One region of the Luteibacter sp. UNCMF366Tsu5.1 genome, then DNA from elsewhere that is predicted to be linked to it. Evidence: predicted binding sites of a transcription regulator. Region 1 holds the regulator's gene; each other region holds the start of a gene.
The links. Region 1 encodes FliA, which starts transcription of late flagellar genes. Its sites were predicted from a motif close to TAAAGTTTNNCNNNCNNNGGCCGATAA; they were not measured.
Positions count from the first base shown of each region.

Region 2: BT115_RS12930 (GGDEF domain-containing protein) is a predicted target of FliA. The motif match lies at 2,148-2,174, and genes of this name have one in related genera.
Region 3: BT115_RS13050 (STAS domain-containing protein) is a predicted target of FliA. The motif match lies at 1,232-1,258, and genes of this name have one in related genera.

Region 1 covers NZ_FPIS01000001.1:1,520,267-1,524,500, reverse strand. The annotation lists gene BT115_RS06740 (P-loop NTPase) at 1-680, shown strand, start outside; gene BT115_RS06735 (RNA polymerase sigma factor FliA) at 677-1,408, shown strand; gene cheY (chemotaxis response regulator CheY) at 1,468-1,869, shown strand; gene BT115_RS06725 (protein phosphatase CheZ) at 1,879-2,520, shown strand; gene BT115_RS06720 (chemotaxis protein CheA) at 2,528-4,234, shown strand, end outside.
Region 2 covers NZ_FPIS01000002.1:841,065-845,298, forward strand. The annotation lists tRNA gene BT115_RS12915 (tRNA-Pro) at 1-14, shown strand, start outside; gene BT115_RS12920 (nitrilase-related carbon-nitrogen hydrolase) at 102-1,532, opposite strand; gene BT115_RS12925 (TetR/AcrR family transcriptional regulator) at 1,516-2,097, opposite strand; gene BT115_RS12930 (GGDEF domain-containing protein) at 2,228-3,178, shown strand; gene serA (phosphoglycerate dehydrogenase) at 3,195-4,234, opposite strand, start outside.
Region 3 covers NZ_FPIS01000002.1:879,090-883,323, forward strand. The annotation lists gene BT115_RS13045 (sensor histidine kinase) at 1-1,074, opposite strand, end outside; gene BT115_RS13050 (STAS domain-containing protein) at 1,313-1,630, shown strand; gene BT115_RS13055 (response regulator) at 1,641-2,003, shown strand; gene BT115_RS13060 (chemotaxis protein CheA) at 2,042-4,018, shown strand; gene BT115_RS13065 (chemotaxis protein CheW) at 4,137-4,234, shown strand, end outside.

The DNA of each region.
Region 1 (4,234 bases):
TCGACGTCCTGCTCGGCTTGCAGCCGACCCGGCACCTGGGTCACATGCTGGAAGGGGAGTGCGGCATCGAAGACCTCATCCTGCAGGCCGCACACGGCCTCAAGGTGATCCCTGCCACGTCGGGCGCGCGTCGCATGGCGCAGCTGCCGAACATCGAGCACGCGGCGGTGATCCGGGCGTTCGACGAATACCCGCTGGCGCCGGAGTACCTGATCGTCGATACGGCGGCGGGCATCTCGGACAGTGTCTCCATGTTCGCCGCGGCATCGGACGAGGTGGTGGTGGTGGTCTGCGACGAGCCGGCCTCGCTCACCGATGCCTACGCCCTGATCAAGGTCATGAGCCGCGAGTTCGCGGTCAACCGCTTCCGCATCGTGGCGAACATGGTTCGCCACGCCCAGGAGGGGCGCCAGCTCTTCGAGAAGCTGTCCCGGGTGACCAATCGTTTTCTCGATGTTTCCTTGGATTTCATGGGCATGGTTCCGCACGACGAGTACCTGCGCCAGGCGATCCGCCGCCAGTCGGCGGTGGTCGATGCCTGGCCCAGCAGCCGGTCGGCGGTCGGATTCAAGAATTTGGCCAGGTCGGTCGATACATGGGGTGAACCCGAACCCCGTGCACAGGGCCGTATTGGCTTCTTCGCCGAACGGTCCCATCAGGGGGGAGGGCTACCACTGTGAGCGTCGCGACCGAATACCTTGAAATCACGCGCATCCCAGCGGATGAACTGGTAAAGACCCACGCGCCGCTGGTGCGCCGAATTGCCTATCACCTGATGGGCCGGCTGCCGCCGAGCGTGGATGCAAACGACCTGATGCAGGCCGGGATGATCGGGCTGCTTGAGGCCGCAAGAAATTACTCGCCGACTCGCGCGGCCAGCTTCGAAACCTATGCGGGTATCCGCATACGTGGCGCCATGCTGGACGAACTGCGCAAGACGGATTGGACCCCGCGCTCCGTCCACCGGAAGTTGCGCGAGGTTGCGGAGGTGACGAGGCAGATCGAGAACGAGACGGGTGGCGACGCCGAAGACGCGGAAGTGATGAAGCGGCTGGGCATCGACGCCATGGAATACAACCAGATCCTGGCGGACGCGGCGAGCGCGCGGTTGTTGAGCCTGACGGCGCCCGAGGGCGACGAAGGCGCGGCGATCGACGTGGTTGACCCGGACGCGGCCGGTCCGGAAGGTACGTTCGAGCAGGAAGGTCTGCGTGGCGCACTGGCGCAGTCCATCGACGGATTGCCCGAGCGCGAGAAGCTGGTCATGTCGCTGTACTACGACGAAGAACTCAACCTGAAGGAAATCGGTGCGGTGTTGGGAGTGAGCGAATCGCGGGTATGCCAGATCCATGGTCAGGCCCTGATTCGACTCCGCGCACGCATGTCGGGCTGGAAAGACAAGCAGTGACGGCACCTTTCGTGACGTCGCCGAAAAAGAACACGCGGTAGCAAGGCGGAGAGAACGTTTTGGACAAGAACATGAAGATTCTCGTGGTGGACGATTTTTCCACCATGCGACGCATCGTCAGGAATCTGCTGGTGGAGCTTGGCTTCACCAACACCCTGATCCAGGAAGCCGAAGACGGTAATGCCGCGCTGGCGATGCTGCGCGCGCAGCCGTTCGACCTGGTGGTCACGGACTGGAACATGCCGAACATGACCGGCATCGACCTGCTCCGCGCCATTCGCGCCGACGCCGCCCTGAAAGCCATGCCCGTGCTGATGGTGACGGCGGAGAACAACCGCGATCAGATCATCGCGGCAGCACAGAGCGGCGTGAACGGCTACGTCGTCAAGCCCTTCACGGCGGTCACGCTGAAGGAAAAACTCGACAAGATCTTCGAACGACTCGCCGCGGCCGCGGGCTAAGGAACGACCATGAACACCGTGATTTCCCCTGGCCACGACGTGGCGCCCGAACTGCGCGAGCTGCTGGATGCGAACGATCCCGCCTCGGTCGAGGAGGCCCTCGATCGCCTCCTGCGCAGCCGCGAACAACACCTTTTCATGGCGCTGGGCCACCTGGCCCGCGACCTGCACGAATCCGCGCGCCGGCTTGCCGCCGACATCTCGCACGATGGTGTGCCGGGCAACATGAGCGACGCGCGCAAGCACCTGCGCGACGTGCTCGAGATGAGCGCCCAGGCTGCCCATCGCACCCTCGATTTCAGCGAAAAGCTGCGCCCGCAGGCACAGGCGCTCGCCCGCCAGGCCGATGAAGTACTGGTGCTCGATCACGCCGACCCCGCCTTCGCCACCAGCGCCACGGCGCTTGCCGTGCGTGTGGGCGACTTCGCCCAGAGCTGCGACATCGGCTTTGGCGAAATGGTCGAGGCACAGTCCTGGCAGGATCTCTCCGGTCAGCGCGTGGCGCAGGTCGAAGCGTTCATGGCCAAGGTGGAATCGTCGCTGGTGGAGCTGGTGCGCCTGACCGGCACGCTGGCCGGTGGTGCCGCGCCTGCTGCTGAAAAGGTCAGTCAGGACGAAGTGGACCGCCTGCTCAGCGAATTCGGCTTCTGAGCGCCCTATGAGCGTGGAGCTGGACAACGAGCTGCTCAACGTCTTTCTGATCGAGGCGCGCGAGCTGCTGGAAAGCCTGGGCGAACAACTCGTGGACCTCGAGTCCTCGCCCGGCGACGTCGACCTGTTGAATGCGGTGTTCCGCGCGTTCCACACGGTGAAGGGCGGTGCGGGCTTTCTTGGCCTGAACCCGATGGTGGAGCTGTGCCACCGCGCCGAAGATCTGCTCAATGAAGCCCGCAACGGCGCGATCGTGCTCAATGCCGGTTTCATGGACGCGCTGCTGGAATCGCTCGATCTGCTCAACGACATGATGCGGGCTGCCGATGGTGGCCTGCCGATCGAGGCCGCGCCGCGCTCGTTGCTCGACCGCCTGCTGATTCCCGGCCGAGCTGCCACGGCCCCTCCGGTGGCCCTGGCGCCACCCACCGCCGCGCCAGTCAGTGCGGCGCCCACTTCGCGCGCATACGATCCCATCGAAGACGAATTCGAGGCGATGCTCGACGCGGCGCGCAATGAGCGCGAGCCGGCGTCGGCATCGTCCGGCCCGATCTCCGACGACGAATTCGAAGCGCTGCTGGATTCCCTCTACGGCACCGGTGCTCCCGGTGCCGAAGGCGTTGCGAACTCGCCGAACCCGGCACCGGCACCCGCCGCTGCCGTTCCCGCTGCACCCGCTGCGGCGACCGCCGATCCGAACGCGATCAGCGACGACGAATTCGAAGCCTTGCTCGACAGCCTGCACGGCACCGCGGCACCGGGCGTCGTCCCAGGTGCTGCTGTTGCTGCTGCGCCGCCACCGGCACCCGTACCTGCTCCGTCGCCGACACCCGCGGAACCGGCTCCCTCCGCTCCCACGGCTCGCGTCGCAGCGCCGACGGAAAAGCGCGCGGCATCCACTGCCGACACCACGGTGCGCGTCGACACGCATCGTCTCGACGGGCTGGTGGATGCTGCGGGCGAACTCGTCCTCGTGCGTAACCGCCTCACCAATCTCGCGCCGCGTGGCACAAACGACCCGATGGAGCGTGCCATCGGCGAACTCGAGCGCGTGGCCGAAGACCTGCAGAACGCCGTGCTGCGCATGCGTATGCAGCCGGTCGGCAAACTGTTTTCGCGCTTCCCGCGCATCGTCCGCGATCTGGCTCGCCAGCTCGGCAAGGACATCGACCTAGTGACCGAGGGCGAAGAGACCGACATCGATCGTACGGTGGTCGAGGCCCTCGCCGATCCGCTGGTCCACCTGCTGCGCAATGCGGTGGATCACGGCATCGAGATGCCCGACGTCCGCGCTGCCGAGGGCAAGCCGCGCAACGGTACCGTGCGCCTCGCTGCGGGTCAGTTCGGCGACCGCATCGTCATCACCGTGACCGACGACGGCAAGGGCATGGACCCCGAAGTGCTTCGTCGCAAGGCGGTAGAAAAAGGGCTGATGGATGCGGAGCAGGCTGCGCGTCTCGACGAGCGCGAATGCTACGAGATCGTGTTCCGTCCTGGCTTCTCCACGGCCAGTCAGGTCTCCGACATCTCCGGTCGCGGCGTCGGTATGGATGTCGTCAAGACCAAGATCGTGGAACTCGGCGGCACGTTGTCCATCGATTCGCGCGTGGGTCACGGCAGCACGGTGCGTCTCTCCGTTCCGCTGACCCTCGCCATCCTGCGTGTCCTCATGGTGCGCGTCGGGCATCGGCTGCTGTCGTTGCCGCTTTCCAAT
Region 2 (4,234 bases), on a different contig from region 1:
CGCCACCCCGACCATTATTCGAAAAGGCGTCCTTCGGGGCGCCTTTTTTCGTTGCCGATGGCGGTGGCTTCCATCGGACGAGTGCCTCAAAGATGTCGTCTCTAGCGCGAGCGGCGAGAGGTCGGTGCGACCGCCATCCCGAGCAGCGCCAGCAACGCGACGACGTCGAGCCACGCGAACCAGTTCCCCCAGCGCGCATAGAGCGTCTGCGTCTCGCGCAGCGGCAGGTTGCCCACCCGTTCCGCGTCATCCTGTTCGCTGGATGCTTCGGCAACCACTCGCCCACGGTCGTCACTGAGCGTGAGTCGGCCGGAGCGAGCGGCGCGCGCGACGGCAAAGCCGCCTTCCACGCCACGCATGATCGCCATGCGACTGTGCAGCCAGCCGTCTTCCACGAAGTCCCACGCGGGCACGAGCAGCAGCTGCGCGTTCCCCTGCCCGTAGGCCTTCGAAAAGTCCTGAAAGTCCATGTCCTTGCAGATCGCCAGGCCGATTCGTGGCGTGCCCGTCAGCATCTGAAACGTGTTGCCTGGCGTGAACCGGCCCTCGAAACCAGGGATCAAGTGATGCTTGTGATGCATCGCAGGCGACACCGCGCCGGGTTGGAAGACCATCGCCGTATTGCGCTCCACGCCATGGTCTTCCTGCAGGTTGACGCCGACGTCGACGATCATGCCGTGCCGCTGCGCGAACTCCGCAAAGGCCGGAATGGATACGCCAGCAGCGAAGATGCCTTCCGGAAGCACTGCCATCTGCGCGCCTTGATCGGCGGCACGACCGAGCGCGGCGAGGTAACGATCCCGACGCGCCTGGCCTTCCGGCGAGTCGATGGCGACCGGCTTACCGGTCTGATCGAGCGCGATGAGCCCCACGCGAGCCTGAGACGTCGACGGCGCAGCGAGTCGCCAGATGCCGAAACCGAGGACGATGACGAGCAGCAACAACGCGCTCCCCGCCAGGGCGCGCCGCGTTCTTGCGTTCGCCTGAGAAGCGCTCAGCAAGGCCACGGCGGTCGCGACGAAAAGCATCAGCGCGCCGATACCCCAGATACCCGTGATCGCCGCCAACTGGATCACCGCCAGCGCGTCCATCTGCGTGTAAGCGATATCGAAGAAGGTGCCGTGAGGCGATATCAGGCTATTGAAGAACGCCAGCGCCACCCACGTGACCGGGATCGCCAAGGCGGCAGCGACGACGCGTCCACGTCGCAGCAGACGCTTATGCAGGAGCACGCAAAGCGCGAAGATCACGCCGGGCCAGAGCATGGCGAAGACGACGACACCGAAGGGCAGGCCAATGTGGCCGTGCATGTAGGACCACAGATTGCCCGAACCGGTCGCCATCGCGAGGAACGCGGAGGCAGCTGCCCAGCGCGTTCTTACCCTCGACGCCAGCCAGAGCACCGGCACGGGAGTAAGCCATGTGATCCACCACACGGGATGGGTACCGCTACCGAACCACCAGCCGATGGCGGTGAGGGCGGTCGCCAATATCCATACCGGCACTACGGAGCGTTCAGGGCGCAAAGGCATCGATCGTTCGTCCCAATGAGGCGAGGTAGAAGGTTCGGAAGCGCTTCTCGTCGAAGCTGAAGCGACCGCCCCGGTACAGCGCGATGAGCCCATGGGCATGCGCCCACAGGTCCATGGCCAGATCCCATTCGTCGAGCGTGCGCAAGGTGCCCTGAGCCATGCCTTCCGCGATCGCGTCGGCGATAAGGTTCAACGTAGGCGAGCGGCGAGCACGAAAGTCCTCGGGGAAGCGCCTGGCGTCATCACGGGGCAGTCCGAAAGCGTGGTCGAACAGGTGCGGATGCGTGAGGGCGTAATCGAGGTAAGACTCCAGCATGGCCAGCAGACGGCGGTGCGGGTCGTGCTGGCGCGCGTGGCTCGCCCAGGTGCGCGCCGCGTCTTCGAAGCTGTCGTTGGATAGCCGCGCCAGCAACGCTTCGCGATTGGGAAAGTGTCGGTAGATCGCCATGGCCGACAGGCCGACATCCGCCGCCACGCGACGCATGGTCACGGCCTCCGCACCGTGCGCGTCGAAGAGGGCATGAGCAGCGGCGAGGATGCGGTCGGCAGTGGTGTCGGTTGGCATGTTTACAGTGTAAACATGCTTCGCGAGCGAGCGCAATGGCTCCGAATGGTTCAAGCTTTACCAAGCTCCGCCGATAAGGGGTGGACGACTATTCGCGGCTGAGGCCGCTGCCAGGGGGGGGATCGCTGCCATGAGCGTCGAAGACGCGCTGCTTTACGAGGATGCGGGGGTCTACAAGACCTTGCTGGAATCCACGCGCGCCATTCCCTGGAAACTCGACTGGGCGACGCTCGGCTTCGCCTACATCGGTCCGCAGATCGAAGATCTGCTTGGCTGGTCGGCGTCGTCCTGGACCACCGTGCAGGACTGGGCCGATCGCATCCATCCCGAAGATCGCGAACGGGTCTTCAACTTCTGCGTGGCGCAGTCGCAAGCCGGCATGGATCACGAGGCCGACTACCGTGCCCTGCGCAAGGATGGCGAATTCGTCTGGATTCGCGACGTGGTGCACGTGGTGCGCAACGACGACGGCACGCCGAACGCGCTGGTCGGCTTCATGTTCGACATCAGCGAACGCAAGCGGACCGAAGAGCGATTGTTGGACATGCAGCGCGAACTGGAAGAGCTGTCCTACAAGGACGGCCTGACCGGTGTGGCGAATCGCCGCCGCTTCGACATGATGATGACCGTGGAGTGGCGCAATGCGCAGCGACTGCGCCAGCCCTTGTCGGTGATCGTGCTCGACATCGATTACTTCAAGCAATACAACGATCACTACGGTCACCTGGAAGGCGACGAATGCCTGAAACGCGTGGCGAAAGCGCTCCAAGGCGTGGTGCGCGGCCAGCGTGACCTGCTCTGCCGCTTCGGCGGCGAGGAGTTCGTGCTGCTGCTGCCGGATACCGACGAAGCCGCCGCGATGGCGCTCGCCTGGCGCTGCCTCGACGCTGTGGACAAGGCACTGATTCCGCACGTCGGCCTGGGTCCGGGCAAGCGCCTCACGCTCAGCGCAGGCGTGCACACGGCCATACCCGGTGAACACGACGAGACCACGCCCTTCATCGCCGTGGCCGATCGCCGCCTCTATCTCGCCAAGGAGCGAGGCCGCGCGCGGGTCGTATCCGACGGCGGCCTCGTCTAGAGCCCGTGGCGCGCCCTCAGTAGAGAACGCGCGCCCTCAGCGTTCCGTCGATCGCGGCCAGCTCGTTGCGCAGGGCTGCCGCGTGTTCCTCGGTCGTGGTCACGTCGATGACCACGTAACCGACTTGCGGCGACGTCTGCAGGTACTGGCCATCGATGTTCACCGCTGCGCGCGAGAACACGTCGTTGACGCGCGACATCACGCCGGGGATGTTCTGGTGGATATGCAGCAGGCGCCGGCTCGTCGGGTGGCCGGGCAGGGACACTTCCGGGAAATTCACCGCCGACAAGGTGCTGCCGTTGTCGCTGTAGCGCACCAGCTTCGAGGCAACCTCGATGCCGATGTTCTCCTGCGCCTCGGCCGTGCTGCCGCCTACGTGCGGGGTGAGGATCACGTTGTCCATGCCCACCAGCGGCGAGACGAACGGATCACTGTTGCCTTGCGGCTCGACCGGGAAGACATCGATCGCAGCGCCGGCCAGATGCTTCGAGCGAAGCGCGGCGGCGAGCGCGTCGATGTCCACCACCGTGCCGCGCGATGCATTCACCAGCATGGCGCCCGGATGCATCCGGGCGAGCTCGGCGGCGCCGATGAGGTTCTTGGTCTGCGGCGTCTCGGGCACATGCAAGGTCACGACATCCGCGCGTTCCAGCAGATCGTCCAGGCTGGCCGCGGGGCGTGCGTTGCCCAGCGACAGCTTGGGTTCGATGTCGTGGAAGATCACGCGCATGCCGAGCGCCTCGGCCAGCACGCCCACCTGGGTGCCGATGTGCCCGTAGCCGACGATGCCGAGCACCTTGTCGCGGACCTCGAAGCTGCCCGCGGCCGATTTGGACCAACCGCCGCGGTGGCATTGCGCATTCTTTTCGGGGATGCGCCGTACAAGCAGAATCGTCTCGGCGATAACCAGCTCGGCGACGCTGCGGGTATTGGAGTAGGGGGCGTTGAAGACGGGGACGCCGAGGCGTTCCGCTTCTGCGGCATCGACCTGGTTGGTGCCGATGCAGAAGCAGCCCACGGCGATGAGCCGGCGCGCCTCGGCGAGCACTTCAGCGG
Region 3 (4,234 bases), on a different contig from region 1:
GCCGCCATGGACCACCGCGTTCTGCACAAGATTGGTCACCACGCGGCCGAGCGAGAGGGGTTCCGCGGATACCCACACGGGATCGTCCGGCGCATCTACTTCCAGGCAGTAACCCTGCGCGGACGCCAATGGCGCCACGTCAGACGCCACGTCTCTCGCCACTTCACACAGGTTTACCGGCGTCCGCTGGACGCCTTGCGCCTGGATGCGTTGAAGATCGAGCAACTGTTCCGCGAGCGTGGCGAGCCTGCTGACGTCAGCCCGCAGCAGTGCCTTGTCGGGCCCCTTGGGCATGGTGTCGATGCGCGCCATCAGCACGGCGATGGGCAGACGCAGTTCGTGCGCGGCGTCGCGCAGGAACTGGTCGCGGGCCACGTAGGTCGTGCGCAGGCGGTCGATCGCTTCGTTGAACGCCGCCACCAGGGGGCGGATCTCGCGTGGCACCGTGTCCAGCTCCAGTTGCACGGCCCGGTGCGACAGGTCGATAGCCGCCGCCGACTGTGCGAGCTTGCGCACCCCCGCCATGCTGCGCCAGATCAGCAGGGGCGCAATCACGAGCGTCGAGAGGATCAGCGGCACCGACACGATGGGGCTGACGACACCACTGACCACGGCCACCCAGCGTCCGAGGTCGTCGCGAGACGCGCCGCCGGTCATGATGTGGATGCGCCGGCCATCGACCTTTTTCACGTCGATGCGTACGCCGTAGGGCGCGCGCTCTTCATAGGCGTGGATCTCGGAGGGCCCGATCCAGGCGAGCTGCTGTGACAGCTCCGTGTAATAGGAGGGCGGGTTGCCATAACGCGCGGAGTGCCCATCGGCGTCCGCCACCATGAGCCAGAACGACGGATATTGGCGGCGCAAGTCCTCCAGCCGTTCCGTGTGCTCGATCGAAAGGCCTGCCGGGCTGGTGCGGACTGCCTGCGCGGCCGTCTTGATCACGCCGTCCGAAATATAGGTATTGCGGCCGTCCAGCAGCAGATAGAGCAGGCCGCCGAAGGCGAAGAACAGCACCACGGTCTGCACCACGGAAAGCGACACGAACAACTGCCACAGGAGCGATTTACGTTTCACCGGGGGTCTCGGAGGGCTGCGGACGGCGCGGTACGCTGAACCGAAGCGTGACCAGAGCGACGTCGCTGCACGAAGCGGATAGGGAGGCTGACCGGCTCGCATGGTGGCACAGCTCGTATCGCCGTCGCCCTGTCCCTCGGTGGAGCGCCACCTCCCCTAAAGCTTTCCCTCACAAAGCCGATAAGCCCATCGAACGACCCCAAGGCGATGTGCGCCAAGGGTCCCAACGGTACGGACGATGGCGAAGAAATCCTCCAAAGACGCCCCTCGCGCCCCGCTGGCGCTGGATGCCGACCTGCGCATCGGCGCTGCGCCCGCGCTGCGCGACGCCCTGCTGGGTGCGCTGGCCGCGGGCGAGGCCGTCCAGCTGGACGGCACGGCGGTGACCCAGATCGATACGGCCGGGTTGCAGGTGCTCGCGGCGTTTTCGCGCGATGCCCGTGCCGCCGGTCTGCCGGTCGCCTGGACCGGTGTCAGCGATCCCCTCCGGCGCGGCGTGTCCGTGCTGGGTCTTCATGCTTTGATCGAACTGCCGGCCGAAGCCGGCGTGAACTGAAGGTGCTCCCATGGCAAAGATTCTTGCGGTAGACGATTCGGCTTCCATGCGCAGCATGGTCGCCTTCACCCTGCGTGGCGCGGGCCACGACGTGGAAGAGGCCGAGAACGGCCAGGCCGCGCTCGATACCGCCGGTAACCACAAGTTCGACCTGATCCTCGCCGACGTGAACATGCCGGTGATGGACGGTATCTCGATGGTTCGCGAGATTCGCACGCGTCCGGGTTACAGCGGCGTGCCGATCCTCATGCTGACGACCGAGTCGAACCCCGAGAAGAAGATGGAAGGCAAGGCGGCCGGTGCGACCGGCTGGCTGGTCAAGCCGTTCGATCCCGACCAGCTGCTGGCCACCGTCGCCCGCGTGCTCGGTTAATTCCCTTCGCAAGACGTTCCGGTAATTCAGGGTCCACCATGTCCAAAGTCGATCTGGCGCAATTCCACAAGGCGTTCCATGAAGAGAGCCTCGACGGTCTCGACGCCATGGAGCAGGCCCTCCTCGCGCTGGACGAGGGCTCCGACGATCCGGAACTGATCAACGTCGTGTTCCGCGCTGCCCATTCGATCAAGGGCGGCGCGGCCACGTTCGGTTTTACCGACGTTGCCGCGTTCACCCACGTGGCCGAGAACCTGATGGACGAGGTCCGCAGCGGCCGCCGTCCGATGGAAAAGGCCGTGGTGGAGCTGCTGCTCCGCTCGGGCGACACCGTGCGCGACATGCTGTCCCTGTCCATGGCGGGCCAGCCGGCGGCCACGCCCGAGAGCCAGGCTCTGCTCGCCGAACTGTCGGCGATGGTGTCCGGTGGCTCTGCCGCGCCGGTCGCCGCCGCGAAGGCTGCGGCCCCCGCGGAGACCGTCGAGGGCTGGGACATCACGTTCCGTCCGTTCGATTACTTGCTCAAGACGGGCAACGATCCGGCGCGCATGTTCCGCGAGCTCGGTGCCCTCGGCCCGCTGCGTGTCGAATGCGACGCCAGCAAGCTTCCCTCGCTGGCCGACATGGACGCCTCGTCGTCCTATCTCGGCTGGTCGCTTCATCTGGACGCCGGCGCCAAGCGCGCCGCCGTCGAAGGCGTGTTCGACTGGGTGGACGGGGATTGCGAGCTGAATCTCGCGCCTCGTATTGCTGCCCCGGCCCCCGCGCCGGCTCCTGCCGCCGCGCCTGCGGCACCGGCCGCGCCGCGTGCCGTGCGCGATCCGGCTGCCAACAGCGAGGCCAGTTCGGTCCGCGTCGGTATCGAAAAGATCGACACGCTGATCAACCTCGTGGGCGAGCTGGTCATTACGCAGTCCATGCTCAGCCAGTTCCAGGACGGCGTGGACGAGTCGCAGTTGGAAATGCTGCGCGATGGTCTGGCCCAGCTCGGTCGTCACACGCGCGAGCTGCAGGAAAGCGTGATGAGCATCCGCATGCTGCCCATCAGCACGGTGTTCAACCGCTTCCCGCGCCTCGTGCGCGACCTGGCGCAGAAGCTCGACAAGAAAGTGGTGCTCGACCTGCGTGGCGAGACCACCGAACTCGACAAGACCGTGCTCGAGAAGATCGGCGATCCGCTGGTCCATCTCGTCCGCAATGCCATCGATCATGGCCTAGAAGTACCGGCCAAGCGCCTTGCCGCCGGCAAGGGCGACACCGGCACGCTGCGCATGGAAGCCTTCCATCGCGGCGGTGCCATCGTGGTTGAAGTGGCGGACGACGGCGCCGGCCTGAATCGCGAGGCCATCGTCGCCAAGGCCGTGCAGCGCGGCATCATCGCCTCGGGCGACGGTATGTCCGACGACGCCGTGGCGGAACTGATCTTCGAGGCCGGCTTCTCCACGGCCGCCGCCACCACCGATCTTTCGGGGCGTGGCGTGGGGATGGACGTGGTCCGGCGCAACGTGATGGATCTCGGCGGCACCGTCGCCATCCGCAGCACGCATGGCAGCGGCACCACCTTCACGATCACGCTGCCACTCACTCTCGCCATCATCGACGGCCTTACGGCTGCGGTGGCGGAAGAAACCTACATCGTGCCGCTGGTTTCCATCGTGGAATCGGTGCAGGTGCAGCCCGACGGCGTCCGCAGCGTGGTCGGTGGCGGCGAGCTGTTCCGCTTCCGCGACCAGTGGTTGCCGATCGTCCGCCTGTTCGACGTGTTCGGCTGCCAGGGCAAGCGTCCCCCGGTGGACGAGGGCATCGTCATCGTGGTTGAGGGTGAGGGCACGCGCATCGGCCTGTTCGTGGACGAGTTGATCGGCCAGCAGCAGGCGGTGGTGAAGTCCCTGGAGGCCAACTATCGACGCGTGGCGGGCGTGTCCGGGGCGACGATTCTCGCCGACGGCTCCGTGGCGCTCATTGTCGACGTGGCCGGCCTCGTACGCATGCAGGCGCGCCGCAAGGCCGCCTGACGACAGATGTAAGGAAGCGCCGCAAGGCGCTTCATATTCCCCCTCAAGTCCCCACGGCCACGGCCGATACCCCTTGAGAAGGGGTCCCGGACCGCCACTGATCCGACGTGGGAACGACATGAACCAGCCATCCAGCACCAATACCGCCACGCCCGAAGAGGCTGCGCAGTACCTCACCATCAACCTCGGCAACGAGGAATACGGCATCGATATCCT